DNA from 4 places in the Labrenzia sp. 5N genome. Region 3 is predicted to be linked to each of the others. Evidence: predicted binding sites of a transcription regulator. Region 3 holds the regulator's gene; each other region holds the start of a gene.
What was found. The regulator PhoB, encoded in region 3, activates phosphate uptake and scavenging genes when phosphate is short. The targets are predictions, from matches to a motif close to TGTCATNNANCTGTCAT.
Positions count from the first base shown of each region.

Region 1 (4,210 bases), on a different contig from region 3:
CCGCGCTCTGCCGCATGCATCAGGGTTTCCAGCTCGTCTTCGGAGACCTGGATCGGCAGAATGCCGTTCTTGAAGCAGTTGTTGTAGAAAATGTCGGCGAACGAGGTGGAGATCACGCAGCGGATGCCGAAATCAAGCAGCGCCCAGGGCGCATGCTCGCGCGAGGAACCGCAGCCGAAGTTGTCACCGGCGATCAGGATCTTGGCATTGCGGTAGGCGGCCTTGTTGAGAACGAAGCTCTCGTTCTCCGATCCGTCGTCGTTGGTGCGCATTTCGTGGAACAGCGCGGTGCCGAGGCCGGTGCGCTTGATCGTCTTCAGGAACTGCTTCGGAATGATCATGTCCGTGTCGATGTTCACGATCGGCAACGGCGCTGCGACACCGGTCAGGGTCTCAAATTTTTCCATTCTTCTTCTCTCCTGAAAGGCCTGAAAACGGATGCCGCTTACGCAGCAAGGCTGGTTGTCTGATCGACACCGAGCATAAGATTGAGGTTCTGGACCGCAGCGCCGGACGCGCCCTTGCCCAGGTTGTCGTAGACGGCAACGATCGCAGCCTGCGCCCTGGCGTCATTTGCAAAGACGTGCAGATGCAGCTTGTTGGTGTCGTTGAGCGCCTGCGGATTGAGGCTGTCGGATTTCTCGAGTGCTTCGAGCGGCGCGACCTCGACAAAACCGCCGGGTACCGAAGCGAAATGATCGGCGATCGCCGCATGCAGCTGCTCGCCCGTCGGCACCTTGGCAAGGCCTGCCAGGTTCAACGGAACCACCGTCAGCATACCCTTGTAGAAATCGCCAACAGTCGGAGTGAACAGTGGAGCTGCGTCGAGCAGGCCGTATTCCGTCATTTCCGGAAGGTGCTTGTGATTGAACCCGAGCGCGTACGGCGCAAACGAATTTGCGCTGGTTCCGGCGGCTTCGTAATCGGCAATCATGCCCTTGCCACCACCGGAATAACCGGAGATGCCGAAATAGGTCAGGTTGAAGTCCGACGGCAGCAGTTCCGCGGTGATCAGCGGACGAACCGCGGCGATCAGGCCTTGCGGCCAGCATCCCGGATTGGCAACGCGCATGGCCGCGGCGATGATGTCGGCTTGGTCGAGGTCCATTTCGGCAAAGCCGTAGGCCCAGCCCTCGGCAACCCGGTGGGCGCTGGAGGCGTCAATCACACGGGTGGTGTCGTTCTCGATCAGGGCAACGCTTTCCTTGGCCGCCGCATCCGGCAGGCAAAGAATGGCAATATCGGCCTTGTTGAGGTAGTCGGCCCGGGCAGCCGGATCCTTCCGGCTTTCGTCCGGAATGGAGATCAGCTCAAGGTCGCGGCGCATGGCAAGGCGCTCGCGGATCTGCAGACCCGTCGTACCGGCTTCACCATCAATAAACACGCGCGCAACCATCGCCCGTTCCTCTCCCTCTCATGATCGCCGCCAGTTTCGAACCCCAGGGCCCGAAAGCCGTCAGGCAGATCGGTGCAAAATCGCAAGCGTCATACACCCAATCGCGCGGCTTGTCACCGCCGCGCGACGCTCCGTTATCTCAACGGGCCCTTGAGTGATACTCATCATTCGGGCGCATGTCGGACGCCGCAGCCACCCTGTTGGACATGTTGAAGAAGCCCGTTACCGAGGCGATGTCCCAGATGTCGCGATCCGTAAACCCGACATCACGCAGGGCTTGCCGGTCGCTTTCCACGATTTCCGCCGGCTTCTCCGTCAACTTGACGGCGAAGTCGAGCATCGCCCGCTGCTTTGGCGAAAGGTCCGCAACGCGGTAGTTCATCACCATCAGTTCCCCCAGCACGGGGTCCCCGGAAAGCTCGCGCACCGCAGCACCATGAGCCGTCAGACAATAAAAACAGCGGTTGACCGCTGATACCGCAACGGCAATCATCTCTCTCTCGAGCTTGGAGAGTGTACATTCGCCCAGCATGAGGTCGTTGTACATGTCGGTGAAGGCGCGCAGCTTCGTTTCGTCGAACGCATATGCCTTGAGGACGTTGGGAACGAGACCCAGCTTCTCCTGGCACAAGTCGAAATAAGCCTGTGTCTTTTCACTCAATGTTACATTTGAATCGATTTGCAAGGCCGTGACTTTACTTGACAATTTGCTCCTCCCGTCATGAAACCGTTTATGTCGCTGAAATATGAACTTAAGTCTTAGAACGAGCGAGCGACAGAGCCAAACCATACGATCGCCTAAGGGGATGGAAAATGCCGGACAAACACGACGTCGAGAAACTCAAACTCATCGACGCGGTCCAAGCAACCTTGAATCAGGAAGATCCGGCTCTCGCCGAGTTTTCCCGCGCCTTTTATGACCGGGGCGCAGCGGAAGACCTGGTGGCCTATACCGCGGAAGAGCTGACCGGCTTTGCCCGGGACGCCTGGCAGGATTTCCAGAACCACGAACTCGGCACGCATCGTGTCAGCATCGCCGATCCGGCGTTCAAGGCCCAGGGCAGCAAGGTCAAGGGCGTCTCGATTATCGAGATCGTCAACGACAACATGCCCTTCCTGGTCGATTCCGTCATGGACGAGCTGCAGGAAAGCAAGATCGAAGTTCATCTGGTCCTGCACCCGATCTTCATCGTGGAACGGGATGACAACGGCAAACTGACAAGCGCCACGGCTCGCAAGAAACCACCGAAGCGGACCGACCGGCAGGAAAGCCTCATCCATATCCACGTGACACGGATTGATTCGCCCGAAGCCCGCGCGGCACTCAAGGCACGGCTCGACAAGGTTCTGTCCGATGTCCGCGCCGTCGTGTCGGATTTCAAGCCGATGCAGGAACGCCTGGCGGAGGCCATCGACACCTACAAGACCACGCAAATTCCCGGCAGCAGCGACGAGTTGTGGGAGGCAATCCACTTCCTGGAGTGGATGGAGAACGACAACTTCATTTTCCTCGGCATGCGCGAATACATGTTCGAAGGCGGCGTCGAGGAGGGCGAGCTTTCCCCCCATGAGGGCACGGGCCTCGGCCTCTTGTCCGACCCGGACGTGCGCGTTCTCCGCCGCGGCACGGAGTTCGTGCAGATCACGCCGGAAATTCGCGAGTTCCTGAAGAAACCCGAACCGCTGATCATCGCCAAGGCCAACGTGAAGAGCACCGTGCACCGACGCGTGCACATGGATTACGTCGGTGCCAAGCTTTATGACGACGAAGGCAACATGAACGGTGAGCTGCGCATTGTCGGCCTGTTCGCCTCGACCGCCTATACCGAACCGACCAGCACCATCCCGTTCCTGCGCCGCAAGGTTGCCAGCGTTCTGGCCCGCGCCGGCTACGGCTCGGAAAGCCATTCCGGTCGCGCCCTCCGCAACGTTCTGGAAGCTTTCCCGCGTGACGAGCTGTTCCAGATCGAACGGGAGCGCCTGTTCGACTTTTCCATCGCTATCCTGCAGCTGGACGAGCGCCCGCGCATTCGCGTGCTGTCCCGCCCGGACAAGTTCGACCGCTATGTATCCATTCTGGTCTTCGTCCCGCGTGACCGCTATTCCACCGAAGTGCGCCTGAACGTCGGCACCTATCTGGCCTCGGTCTATGAAGGACGCGTGTCGGCCTGGTACGTTACCTATCCAGAAGGTCCGCTTGCGCGGGTTCACTACATCATCGGCCGCGATCGCGGGGAAACGCCGACGCCGCAGCAGGAAGAGCTGGAGGCCGCCGTTGCCGACATGGTGCGCACCTGGTCCGACAGTGTGCGCGATGCGCTCAAGGACGAATTCGCACCCTCGCAGGCCCGCAAGCTGGCCGACCGCTACGCGCTTTCGTTTCATGGCGGCTACAAGGAAGTCTACAACGCCCAGTCCGCGCTGTTCGACATCGTCAAGCTGGAAACCCTGTCCGACAAGAACGACACCACCATCACGTTCCACCGCCAGGCAGGCACCAGGGACAGCCGCCTGTCGCTGAAGGTCTATCACCGCGGTTCGCCGATCCCGCTGTCCGCGCGCGTGCCGCTCCTGGAAAACATGGGCTTCCGCGTGATCAACGAGCGGACCTACCGCGTCACGCCGGCCGATGCCCCCTTGTCCTACCTGCACGAAATGACGCTGGAATCGCGCAGCGGCGAAGACATCGTCTTTTCCGATCAGCTGCAATCCCGGCTGGAAAGCATGTTCATGGCAGTCTGGACCGGGCTGGCGGAAGACGACGGCTATAACCGCCTGGTGCTGACGGCGGAGCTTGCCTGGCGCGACGTGGCG
Region 1 is NZ_JAAZTM010000005.1:279,021-283,230, reverse strand. Features, by position in the region: gene leuD (3-isopropylmalate dehydratase small subunit) at 1-407, opposite strand, end outside; gene argC (N-acetyl-gamma-glutamyl-phosphate reductase) at 446-1,396, opposite strand; gene HEP89_RS08710 (peroxidase-related enzyme) at 1,536-2,102, opposite strand; gene HEP89_RS08705 (NAD-glutamate dehydrogenase) at 2,210-4,210, shown strand, end outside.
Region 1: the regulator PhoB is predicted to act here: its motif matches at 2,114-2,130, upstream of HEP89_RS08705 (NAD-glutamate dehydrogenase).

Region 2 (4,210 bases), on a different contig from region 3:
GGGCATTACCGAAAATGGCAAGCCGATCGCTTTCCTCACCGATGCCGGCGGCGACTATGCGGTTCTGCAGTGGTTCAAACCCGGTGTGACTGTCGAGCAGATGCAGGATCCGGACAAGGAAATCCTCGATTTCGCGTCGGAAGAAATCGTTCGCAACCCCGGCGGCACCTGCGACCGGCAGATCGAATCCCGACTGAAAGCCATGAAATAATACGACTGAATCTGAGCCTGTTTTTAAGGATAGGTTCAAATAATACGTCCTGAGCGCAAAGATTACGAATTTTTCATCGAATTCGACTTGTGCTCGGGATAGGCTTTTCCCATATGTTGAGGGAGTTGTGTTGCATGCGCGATTGCATGCGCACGTCTATCTAGAAGGGGATTTTTACGACCATGTCGACCTATGACCGTCAATCTCAAGGCGCGTATACCGTCGCCGGCGCACGCGCCGAGGCCGGCATCGATCAGGGCCTGCGCTCCTACATGCTGGGCGTTTATAACTACATGACCATCGGCCTTGCGCTGACCGGCTTTCTTGCGCTGGCAACGGTCATGCTTGCAACGACAACCGATCCGAACTCTGCTGTCGCCAGCCTTGGCAACGGCCGCATGCTCACCCAGCTGGGTGTTGCCATCTACGGCAGCCCGCTGAAATGGGTTGTCATGCTCGCACCGCTCGGAATGGTATTTTGGCTGTCCTTCCGCATTCAGTCCATGAGTGCCGGCGCAGCGCGGACCCTTTTCCTGGTCTACGCATCCGTAATGGGTATCTCCCTGTCCTCGATCTTCCTGGTTTACACCCCGGGCTCGATCGCTCAGGTCTTCTTCATCACCGCCGGTACCTTCGGCGCGCTGAGCCTGTTCGGCTACACCACGAAGAAGGACCTCTCCGGCTGGGGCTCGTTCCTGTTCATCGGCCTGATCGGTATCGTGATCGCGTCGCTGGTCAACATCTTCATGGCATCTTCCGCCCTGCAGTTCGCCATCTCCGTGATCGGTGTTCTGGTGTTCGCCGGCCTGACCGCCTACGACACCCAGCAGATCAAGGAAATGTACTACGAAGGCGATAGCGGTGAAGTCGCTACGAAGAAGTCCGTCATGGGCGCGCTGCGTCTGTACCTCGACTTCATCAACCTGTTCATCATGCTGCTGCAGCTGTTCGGCAACCGCGACTAAGCGCAGCCAAACTGAACAAACGGAAAAGCCCGGCCTTGTGCCGGGCTTTTTTGTGGCCGAACGACTGTCCGACACATCGCACGCCGACACTTGCGTCAATGGGCGTCAACGCCAGCCTTGCGCAAATCAATGGAATGAAGCGGCAGAACACTGCGCTGCCAGGCTTGGCCGAACCAATCGTCTGGTCCGCGGCCAGCGGGTAACCGACCAGCATTAGCCGGTCATTGACGCGACCATCAAGGAAATGCCTGTGACCGGATCAACGCAGGGGAAATGAACCTCACCCGGTCATCAGCTGACTGACCGGATGCCTGGTCAGGCGTCGACCACCCGAAGATGTTTTTTCTTCTCCAGAACCCTCAGCACCTGCGCCAGATCGTGGCCACGCTTCAGGATCATGCCCCCGGTCGCCACGACCGAATAAGCGCCCTGGCGGCGGGCCAGCTTCGGGTCCTTCTCGATCCTGTAAAGCGGCATTTCGGAAGATCTGCGAAACACGGAGAAGATTGCCCGGTCCTTCAGGAGGTCGATGGCATAGTCCCGCCACTCGCCGTCGGCGACCATGCGCCCGTAGAGCCTCAGAATGACATCGAGTTCGCGCCTGTTGAATGCAACAATGGGTTTGGGAGGGGGAGCCGGTTGATGTTGTGGCGACGGGCTTGCACCCGCACCACGCTGAAACGCGCTGTCGTCGGCTTCGCTCATTCCGCCTCCATTCCGTTCGCGGTTTCGCTGCTGACAGGTAACCGACAAGAGAATCGTCGGGAGACGCCTGTCACCTGGCTGTCATGATGCGTCTTCTTTAGCCATTCTGGCAAGCCCGCAACGTCATATTGACAGACAGAGGTCCGAAACCAGAGTAATTTTGCCAATAAGTTTTACGGGAAGAAGTGCAAAAACGAACGCAACGGCACTTTGCCAAGAAAGAATGCATAAATTTCCTTGATTTTGCCGCATTCCAGCCCTTGGCCAGCCATTTTAGACACCCATATTAGGACCATACCCTGATGGGTATGGCCCGTAGAAGCCGCGGAATGCATTAGCCCCCCAGCCCCCCGGGGTTTTTACTGGCCAACCAGATTTAGTGAGTCAAACATCAGGGCAACTGAAGGGCCGGCATTATGCCGGCCCTTTTCATTTGTGGACCTGCCTGTTCTTCTGCTTTCAAACTACTTCAGAAAATCCTTGAGGAACGACAGGAACCGCGCATCGGTTCCATAGGCCACATTGACCCGCATTGCCGGTTTCTGCCGGGTCTCGCGGTTCGGATAGAAGACGGCGCCCGGTGCAATGAAGATGCTTTGCTTGCTGGCAGCGGCGCACAGTTCCCTTTCATCCACATCATCGGGAAACTCCACCCAGAGATAGAACCCGGGAATGGAGCACTCCCGCACGGACAACCCGATCGCCTCCAGTGTCCCGAAGGATGCCTTGTAGGCATCTTCCACCCGGTTCCTGAGACGCCGCAGATGTCTCAGATAATGGCCGGCCTGCATCAGATTGAACACGAAGCGTTCGACGTGGTCGGATGAATTGACCACCGTCAGCATCTTGATATCGGCAAGCTGGCGGATGATGTCCGGATTTCCAGCCACGTAACCGCATCTGAGACTGGCCGACAGTGTCTTGGAAAAGGTGCCGAGATAAAGCACTCGCTCCAGCTGGTCCAGCGCTGCCAGCCTTGGCAGCGTGGCCGGAAGAATGTCGGCAAGCGCGTCGTTTTCAACCAGGAGGAACCCCCAGCGCTCGGCAAGCTGCATCAACCCGAATGACCGCGAAGGTGACAGGGAACCGCCGGTCGGATTGTGGCCGTGGGACTGGGTGACAAACATCTTCGGCCGGTAAAGAGCGAGTTTGGCGGTCAGGTCTTCCAGGTCCGGACCGTCCCTGTCCCGCCGGATACCGACAATCTGCACCTTGGCGAAGGTCAGCTTGGAAAAGAGCGGATAATAGCCCGGCTCATCGACAAAAACCGTATCGCCAGGCTCCGTCAGATGCCGGATGATCAGATCCAGTCCATGGTTGACGCCATGGGTCAAAAGAAGCCCTTGTGGATCGGCCGGGATCGACCGCTCCAGCAATTGCATCCGCAGCCGGTCCCTCAGCGGACCATATCCCCACGAACTGCCGTAGCCGAATTCGATCGCTTCGGGAAAGGGCGTCTTGGCGTTGGCGAAATGGCGGCGCAGCTCCGCCCCCTCCATCCACGACGGCGGCGGGCGCCCATCTCCCGGACGCACTTCATAATGCTGTTCCAGCTGCTCCCGCAGCAACGACATGCCGTCGACAGCAGCCGTGACATGTGGCGCTGGCGGGGTCTTGGAAGCCGGTCCGACCTGTGACATGTAGTATCCGGAGCCGGCCCGCGCTTCCAGTAGCCCCCGGGCGACCAGCCGGTCGTAAGCTTCCGCCATCGTGTTTTTCGAAACGCCGTTCTCCCGCGCGGCCTGACGAATGGAAGGCAACCGCTCAAACGTCTTGTACGCCCCTGCCTCCAGCATCAGCGCGACTTTCTCGACGATCTGATCGACGCGAGACAGTTTCCGACCGCTACCTGTAACCCTCATTGTCCCTCAAAATTTACTGGGACAGTGCTGCCCATAAATCCAACAACTGTCCCTTGATTGTCCCAATCATTTTTATGACAGTTTGCCCCATTACGCCAGCAAATGGCAATTTCCTTGGGAGGGAAAAATGACCAAAGTAAGTAGACGCAGCCTTCTTGCAGGTGCAGCCGTTGGCGGCAGCGCCCTCGCAGCACCGATTGCGGCCAAGGCACAGGATGCGGTCGAGTGGCGCATGCAGGCTCTCTGGGACGCCGGCACCACACCTTTCGAATTCGAGAAGAAATTTGTCGAGCGCGTCAGCGAACTGACCGACGGCAACTTCAAGATCACACTGTTCTCCGCCGGCCAGCTCGTGCCTGCCAACCAGGCATTCGATGCCGTTCGCGCCGGCGCCTTCCAGCTGATGAAGACCTTCGACGGCTACGAAGCCGGCAAGATCCCGGCATTCGCCTTCACGTCCACCATCC
Region 2 is NZ_JAAZTM010000006.1:23,280-27,489, reverse strand. Features, by position in the region: gene HEP89_RS09365 (hypothetical protein) at 1-211, shown strand, start outside; gene HEP89_RS09360 (Bax inhibitor-1/YccA family protein) at 394-1,176, shown strand; gene HEP89_RS09355 (DUF2794 domain-containing protein) at 1,492-1,881, opposite strand; gene HEP89_RS09350 (PLP-dependent aminotransferase family protein) at 2,346-3,743, opposite strand; gene dctP (TRAP transporter substrate-binding protein DctP) at 3,871-4,210, shown strand, end outside.
Region 2: the regulator PhoB is predicted to act here: its motif matches at 1,950-1,966, upstream of HEP89_RS09355 (DUF2794 domain-containing protein).

Region 3 (4,210 bases):
ACCAGATGCGGATGGGCATGACCGAGTGCGTTGACCGCGATGCCGGAACCGCAATCGAGGAATCGTCGGCCATCGGTGGTAACCAGCCAGACGCCTTCCCCATGATCGAAAGAAAGGTTCGATCTTGCGTAATTTCCGAATAGTGCAGTCGCGGACATAACCTCGTTTGTCTCCTTTAAACGCCCCTGCTGTCCCCTGCGTCGCCCCGACGCCGGGCCGTCACCTTGAAAAGATGCCGAAGGGCCAAAACGCAACGTGCCGCCCCGATGAGGCGGCACGCAGCGGCTTTCTTATACACTGCCGGTACCATGCACTGTCAATGGAAATGGCGCACAAGACATTTCATGTGCTGCGGAGGGCGGATTTCATAAAATTCTCAATGACCTCGCCATAATTGGGGAAAAGTCGTTTCATCCCCAACTGGTTTGGGTCGAGTGGTTGCCTGACAAATTAACGTTATTGTAACCTCTCAGCAATCAGACACGAGATCTCGTGAGGCAAATCACCAAGAGGCACTAGATCTGCCAGCATTAAGCGTGCTTGCGCATGCTTAACACGGGGTTAATGGCCGCAGGACGGTCAAACTAAAGGGTGCGGCAATGAGTTGGACAAACGAACGAGTTGAGCTTCTCAAAAAGCTTTGGGGCGACGGCTTGAGCGCAAGCCAGATCGCAGGCGAACTGGGTGGTGTTACCCGTAACGCCGTGATCGGCAAGGTGCACCGCCTTGGCCTGTCCGGCCGCGCCAAGTCCACCTCTTCAAGCGCCAAGCCGCGCCGGCCGCGCACCGCAGCTCCTGCAACGGGTGCAGCGCCGAAGAAACCGACGACGTCACATCCGCAGTCGATCGGCGCGACGGCCCTGAAAGCAGACATCTCGCCTGCACCAGTGGTGGCCGCCAAGCCACGCGTAGAGCCGATTGCAGAGCTCGTTCCGATCTCGCAGCGGGCAACCATCCTGACGCTGACCGAGCGGACCTGCAAATGGCCGATTGGCGACCCGGCAACCGACGACTTCTACTTCTGCGGCCGCCAGTCCGATGCCGGCGTCCCCTACTGCGCTCATCACTGCAAGATCGCGTATCAGCCGGTCGCCGACCGCCGCCGCGACCGCAAGACGATGGCTCAGGCAGGCTGATAACCGCGCACCGAAGCAATTCATGAGAAAGCCCGCCATCTGGCGGGCTTTTTTTGTTTGGGCCTTCCATTGACCAGATGCCCGACCCCGAACAGTGACCTCCCACGGCTTAATCACGGCACCGATCCATGCAGTTTCCGTTCCATCAAATCAAACCTTGTTTGACCGCTCCGCCACGACAGTGACTGCAGGATCAGCCCCGACACCGACACAACTGATGGGGTGGTCGCAGAAGAGAACCTTGCTCCGCGAAAGGCACATAACCGCTGAGAAACAAAAAGCCCGCTTGAAAGCGGGCTCCTTAATTCCATTCTGCAAGTTGCGCTCAGGCAGTGGCAGAGGTGAACTGGTCATTGAAGGCGTATCCGGCACCACGGACGGTACGGATAGGATCCTTCGCCTTGCCCTTGTTCAGAGCCTTGCGCAAGCGACCGACGTGAACATCGACAGTGCGTTCGTCCACGTAGACATCGTGACCCCAGACCCCATCCAGCAGTTGTTCACGGGAGAAGACACGGCCAGGCGATGTCATCAGGAATTCCAGCAGGCGGAATTCCGTCGGCCCCAGGTGTATTTCCTTGGTGTTGCGGCGAACACGGTGCGTTTCGCGATCCAGTTCGATATCGCCAGACCGCAACATGCTGGACACCACTTCCGGGCTTGCCCGGCGCAGGATGGCGCGCACGCGGGCCATCAATTCCGGTACCGAGAAAGGCTTGACCACGTAGTCGTCGGCACCGGTCGACAGGCCGCGGATGCGCTCTGCTTCCTCACCGCGTGCCGTCAGCATGATGACCGGCAGGCGCTCGGTATCCTCGCGCGCCCGCAGGCGGCGGCACAGTTCAATTCCGGACAGGCCCGGCAGCATCCAGTCGAGCAGCAACAGATCCGGCAGGCTTTCCCGCAGGCGGATTTCCGCCTCGTCACCCCGGACACAGGACTCGACCGAGTACCCTTCCGCTTCCAAATTGTATCTCAAAAGAAGGCTGAGCGGTTCTTCGTCTTCAACGATGAGCACCTTCGGCATACATCTCGCTCCAATTACCGCAACCGGCGCCGAAGCGCCGGCCGTTAAGATCTTCTGCAAATCCGACGATTACCAGCGGGTCAGACCGCGCCTGTTTCGTCGACCTTTGCCCGGTCTTCCGGCAAACGCTCGCCAGTGACCATGTAGTAGACGTTCTCGGCGATATTCGTCGCGTGATCGCCGATGCGCTCGATGTTCTTTGCGCAGAACAAGAGATGGACGCACTGGGTAATGACCCGCGGGTCTTCCATCATGTAAGTCAGGAGTTCGCGAAAGATCGACGTGTAGATCGCGTCGACCTCGGCGTCGGCTTCCTGAACCCGGCGGGCGGCTTCCGCATCCTTCCGGGCGTAGGCATCCAGCACCTGCTTGAGCTGCGAAAGAGCGAGTTCCGTCATGTGCTCCACACCGATCGCAAGCTTCTTCGACTGCAAGTCGCTGTCGATGGCGATGACGCGCTTGGCAACGTTCTTTGCAAGATCGCCAACACGCTCCAGGTCATTGGCAATGCGCGTTGCGGCGGTGATTTCACGCAGGTCCTGCCCCATCGGCTGGCGGCGGACGATCAGCTCGATCAGCTTCACTTCAAGTTCGTTGTAAAGGCTGTCCAGCCGGACATCGCCCTTGATCGTCGCCTTGGCAAGCTCCAGATCCTGCGACACCAGCGCGGACACCGCATCGGCGAAAGCCTTTTCGGCAATACCACCCATTTCGGCAACCTTGCCGGCCATGGCCGTCAGTTCGTCATCGTAAGCCGAGACTGTATGTTCAGACATCCTGTGTCCCCTTCAGAAACCTAAAAAATGCTTAGCCGAAGCGGCCCGTAATATAGTCCTGCGTACGCTTGTCCTTCGGATTGGTAAAGATGTCCTCCGTCAGACCTTCCTCCACCAAAATACCCAGGTGGAAGAACGCGGTACGCTGAGACACACGGGCAGCCTGCTGCATCGAGTGGGTCACGATCACGATGGTGAAGTTTTCCCGCAGTTCGTCGATCAGCTCTTCCACCTTCGCGGTCGCGATGGGGTCGAGCGCCGAGCACGGTTCGTCCATAAGGATCACTTCCGGGCTGACGGCAATCGCACGGGCAATGCACAGACGCTGCTGCTGACCGCCCGACATGCCGGTGCCCGGCTCGTCCAGACGGTTCTTGACTTCTTCCCAAAGCCCGGCCTTCTGCAGGCTGGAGGCAACGATTTCATCAAGCTCGGACTTGTTGCGGGCCAGACCATGGATCCGCGGACCGTACGCAATGTTGTCGTAGATCGACTTGGGAAACGGGTTCGGCTTCTGGAAAACCATGCCGACCTTGGCACGCAGCTGTACGGGATCGACCTTGGGATCGTAGATGTCTTCACCGTCGATCTTGATCGACCCTTCCACACGGCAGATGTCGATGGTGTCGTTCATGCGGTTGATCGTCCGCAGGAACGTCGACTTGCCACATCCGGACGGACCGATGAAGGCAGTCACGGACCGCGGCTGGATCTCGATGTCCACGTCCTTGATGGCGTGGGTATCGCCATAATAGACCTGCACCTTGTTCGCGGAAATTTTGCTGTCGGTCATGGTTTTCGCCTGTTCAAAATTCGGCATCTCGTTCATCGGAGCAATCCTTACCAGCGGCGTTCAAACCTGCGGCGCAGGATGATAGCGATAATGTTCATGGTCATGAGGAAGACCAGCAGCACGATGATCCCGCCCCAAGCGCGTTCATAGAAAGCCGGGTCGGCGCGTTTCGCCCACTCGTAGATCTGGGCCGGCATGGCCGAGTTCGGAGAGAAGAAACCGGCAGCCACACCGTCCGGGAAATTGGAGGCGATGAAGCCGACCATCCCGATCAGGAGCAGCGGAGCGGTTTCCCCAAGCGCCTGTGCCAGACCGATGATCGTGCCGGTCAGAATGCCCGGCATTGCCAGCGGCAGGACATGGTGGAAGATCGACTGCATCTTGGAGGCGCCAATGCCAAGGGCCGCATCGCGGATGCTCGGCGGAACGGCCTTCAAGGAGGCGCGGGTGGAGATGATGATCGTCGGAAGTGTCATCA
Region 3 is NZ_JAAZTM010000002.1:242,613-246,822, forward strand. Features, by position in the region: gene HEP89_RS01915 (aspartate aminotransferase family protein) at 1-158, opposite strand, end outside; gene HEP89_RS01920 (GcrA family cell cycle regulator) at 600-1,136, shown strand; gene phoB (phosphate regulon transcriptional regulator PhoB) at 1,462-2,163, opposite strand; gene phoU (phosphate signaling complex protein PhoU) at 2,244-2,939, opposite strand; gene pstB (phosphate ABC transporter ATP-binding protein PstB) at 2,971-3,732, opposite strand; gene pstA (phosphate ABC transporter permease PstA) at 3,780-4,210, opposite strand, start outside.

Region 4 (4,210 bases), on a different contig from region 3:
CGCCCTCCATCTGGCAGACCTTGTGGTCAGGCACGAACACGCCTTGATCCATCTCCGCCGGGCGGTCGGGGAGCCCGAACTGGGCGAAGAAGCAAAACAGTTCCGCACCATGGTTCACGCGTTCGACGGTGATCATCAGGACGCACTGGATGCCAGGGCCCTGATTTTCAGTCAGGCTGTCCAGAGTGCCTTTGCGGACTAGAGACGGGTACGGTTGAGGTCAAAGGCCGAGTGCGGCGACCATCCTGTCGACCGCATCCTCCACCGAGCTGGTGTTTTCAATGCGGATCAGATTGGCGACGTTTTCCGGTTCAAGGTCGGCACGGCGCAGCCGTTCCTCTATTTCCTGTCTGCTTTCGCGGCCACGTGCGGCGAGGCGTTCGGCGAGGACTTCGACCGGCGCGGTGATCAGCAGAACGCTGGCGTTGTGGTACTTGTCCTCTGCGTGCTTCAACACCTTGCGCGAGCCATTGGCAATCACGGTTGCGCCTGCTTCGATTGCCTGGTCGTAGCTTTGCGGGATGACGTAGCCGAGCCCGTGGGCCTCCCAGCACAGGGCAACCTTTCCGGCAGCTCTCAGCTGATCGAATTCGGCGCGCGAAAGGGTGTCGTGATCCTCGGCCTCGACATCGGCCTGCCGGGTGATCGCTCTCCGGGCGAAGCTGACGTCCGTCCGGCCCGCCAGACGGGCCTTGAGCGCGGCCATCAATGTGTCCTTGCCGGCCCCGCTCGGCCCAACCACGAGCACCATGCGGCCGGGGCCGAGTTTTTCTGTCATGTCGGAGCCAGCCTCAGGCAACTCGTTTGCCCTCGCGCCAGACACCGCGCACGATCGGGATGTCACCAACCATTTTCACCTGGATGAGATCGGCCCTGAGGCCGGGTTCCAGGGTGCCGCGGTCTTGCAGGCCGATGGCCTTCGCGGGCGTCGCCGTGACCATGGCGACTGCCTGTGGCAGGGCAATCGCCTCGATCTCTGCTGCCAGCTGGAACGCAGCCTGCAGCAGCGAAATCGGCACATAGTCCGAGGAGAGCACATCCAGAACGCCCGCTTCGGCAAGCGCCTTCGCCGAGATATTGCCGGAGTGGGATCCGCCGCGCACGACGTTCGGCGCGCCCATCAGAACAGCCATACCGGCTTCGTGCGAAGCCTTGGCGGCTTCCAGCGTGGTTGGAAATTCGGCGATTTTCGTCTGCAGTGAAATCGCCTCGTCCACATGGGCGGTGGTGGCGTCGTCGTGGCTGGCGATGGCGATGCCGCGCGATTGGGCGATGGCCGAGAGATGCTTGCGGTTTTCAGGGGCAAGACTGCTGGCACGCGCCTGACGCTTGCGGATGAAGTCGTCCATCTGGGCGTCGGTGAAGCCCTTCTTGCCCTGATAGTAGATCTTGTAGGCATCCATCGACACGAACTGGCGCTGACCGGGGGTGTGGTCCATCAGCGAGATCAGGCGGATGCTGTCGTCGTCCTCGAACACCTTGAAGGCGCTGAGTACGTCGGGCGCTGATACTTCGCAGCGAAGGTGGATGAAATGGTCGGCGCGCAGGCGGTTTTCCCGCTGGCCGGTTTCAATGGCATCCGCAAGCGCGCGCATATCCGAATAACCAAGGTCCGCGTCTTCATCCATGCCGACGCGCAGCGCATCAAACACGGTGGTGATGCCGGAACACGCGATCTGGGCGTCGTGGGCCTGCACGGCGGAAACCGGACTCCAGCGCACCTTGGGACGCGGCGCATAGTGGGTTTCCAGGTGGTCGGTATGCAGCTCGACCAGGCCAGGCAGCAGGAAGTCGCCTTCGCAATCATGCCCGTCGACGTCGGTCGGCGACCCGATGCCGGAAATCAGACCGGCATCATCGACCGTCAGGGAACCGTCGAACACTTCGCCTGCGAGAACCAGACTGGCATTCTTGAAGACTTTGGGATGCTTGCTCATGCAGATTCCTCTTGGGAAAGACGCTCGGCCTGGCTGAGGGCGTCGGCGGGAGCGACGCTGCCGGTCAGCTGAAAGACGGTATGGACCTGGAAAGGCGCGCCGCGTTCGGCTTCGGTGTAGAGCGCAACGTGGCGGCACAGCCGCTTCTTGCCGATGACATCCGCAAAGTGGTCCTGGGCGGCATTTGCCATCCGCTCCATGTCGCTGTCGTCTTCCAGTTTGTTGGAAAGGGTCAGGTGGAAGCGGAATTCATCGAAGATATAGGGATAGCCCCACCTGACGAGATAGGTGTCATGCCTTTCCGACAGTCCGCTCTTGCGGCGGCGCTCAAGATCCGCCTCGGACAGTGGTGCGCGGAACGGCTCGAAGCGACGCACGCACAGGCCGGCGAAGGCGCGCAGGGCCGGCTCTTCTGCCTCGGGGGTCAGTGCCAGAAAACGGCCTAGCCTGTTCACGCCGAGCGCTTCTATTTCGTAAGGGGCGATTTCTGCCGCAAAGGCTGCGCAGGCGTCCAGCAGTGCTGCCTCGGTCTGATCGGCTGCGAGAGAAAACGGGGCTTTCAACGTCCCGTGAAATCCATAGCGCCGGGGGGCGGTCGTCAACTCCTGGAAGCGTGCCGATGTCATGCCGGGCAGCTCCGGTTGCGGAAGGGCCGTGCCGGAAAAGGGATCGCGCCCGAGCCAGGAATTTCCGAGCTGCATCAGGCGGTCGTCGGCATCGGCGGCGAAATAGAGGGCGTAGCGCATGAAGAAAATCGCGATTTTGAAATGTGGTTTGGCCGGGATGTGGCAGGGCCACATCCTTCAACTTTCTGAGGGAGTGACCTAAAGGCGGGCGGTGACTTTTCTGTGACAGTTTCCGCCCGTCTGCAAGCCTTTCCTCATCTCGTGGCTCAGGCGGCTGCCTCCGCGCTGAAACCGGTCACGTCGATGATACGGTCGGCGATCTGTTCCCGGACGTCCTGGTCGTGAAGAATGCCCACCATGGCAACGCCCTGGGTTTTCTTTTCTTCCACCAGACGCACGACCACGGCCCGGTTGGCAGCGTCGAGAGAGGCGGTAGGCTCATCCAGCAGCAGGATCGGATAATGGGCAATGAACCCCCTGGCGATGTTCACGCGCTGCTGCTCGCCGCCAGAGAACGTGGCGGGTGGCAGGGTCCACAGGCGCTCGGGCACATTCAGCCGCGACAGCAGGGAGCGGGCCTTGTCGACGCCTTCTTCCTCGCTGGTGCCCTGGGCGATAAGCGGCTCGGCGACGACGTCTTCGGCCGAAACACGCGGGATGGTGCGCAGGAACTGGCTGACATAGCCGATCGTGTCTTCACGCAGGCGCAGGACCTTGCGCGGCTCGGCCCCGGCAATGTTGACGATTTCATCGCCGACCGTCACCAGGATCTGACCCTCGTCACAGCGGTAGTTGCCGTAGATCATCTTGAGGATCGAACTCTTGCCGGCACCGGAGGGGCCGCCAAGGACGACACATTCGCCGGAATTCACCGAGAATTCGACTTTCTCGACCACGGGAATGACGGTTCCGCCCTGCAGGTGCATGGTGAAGGACTTGCCGACGTTGTTGAGATAGAGGCGTACGGGCATTTCGGTCCTCATACCTGGAGAATGGAAGAAACAAGCAGCTGGGTGTAGGGCTCGCGCGGATCGTCGAGCACCTGGTCCGTCAGGCCGCTTTCGATGACGTTGCCGTGGCGCATCACCATGATCCGGTGCGACAGCAGCCGGGCGACCGCAAGGTCGTGGGTGACGATGACCACGGAAAGTCCGAGATCGGCCACAAGACGGCGCAAGAGGTCGAGAAGACGTGCCTGCACGGAGACGTCCAGACCGCCGGTCGGCTCGTCCATGAAGACCAGCCGTGGTCTCGTGACAAGGTTGCGGGCGATCTGCAGGCGCTGGCGCATGCCGCCGGAGAACGAGCGCGGATCGTCGTCGATCCGGTCGCTGTCGATTTCCACCCGTCCCAGCCAGTCGTCGGCGGTGGAGCGGATGTTGCCGTAGTGGCGCTCGCCAACCGCCATCAGCCTTTCGCCGACGTTGGCACCAGCGGAAACGTTCATGCGCAGCCCGTCCGCAGCATTCTGGTGCACGAACCCCCAGTCGGTGCGCATCAGCAGGCGGCGCTCGGCCTCGGTCAGCTGATAGAGGTTGCGCATGGTGCCGTCCCGCATGCGGTATTCGATTGCTCCCGCCGTCGGCGCGAGCCGTGTCGACAGGCAGTTGAGCAACGTGGTCTTGCCGGAGCCGCTTTCGCCGACGA
Region 4 is NZ_JAAZTM010000005.1:357,208-361,417, forward strand. Features, by position in the region: gene HEP89_RS09085 (hypothetical protein) at 1-202, shown strand, start outside; gene phnN (phosphonate metabolism protein/1,5-bisphosphokinase (PRPP-forming) PhnN) at 221-778, opposite strand; gene HEP89_RS09095 (alpha-D-ribose 1-methylphosphonate 5-triphosphate diphosphatase) at 792-1,937, opposite strand; gene HEP89_RS09100 (DUF1045 domain-containing protein) at 1,934-2,683, opposite strand; gene phnL (phosphonate C-P lyase system protein PhnL) at 2,830-3,534, opposite strand; gene phnK (phosphonate C-P lyase system protein PhnK) at 3,543-4,210, opposite strand, start outside.
Region 4: the regulator PhoB is predicted to act here: its motif matches at 2,775-2,791, upstream of HEP89_RS09100 (DUF1045 domain-containing protein).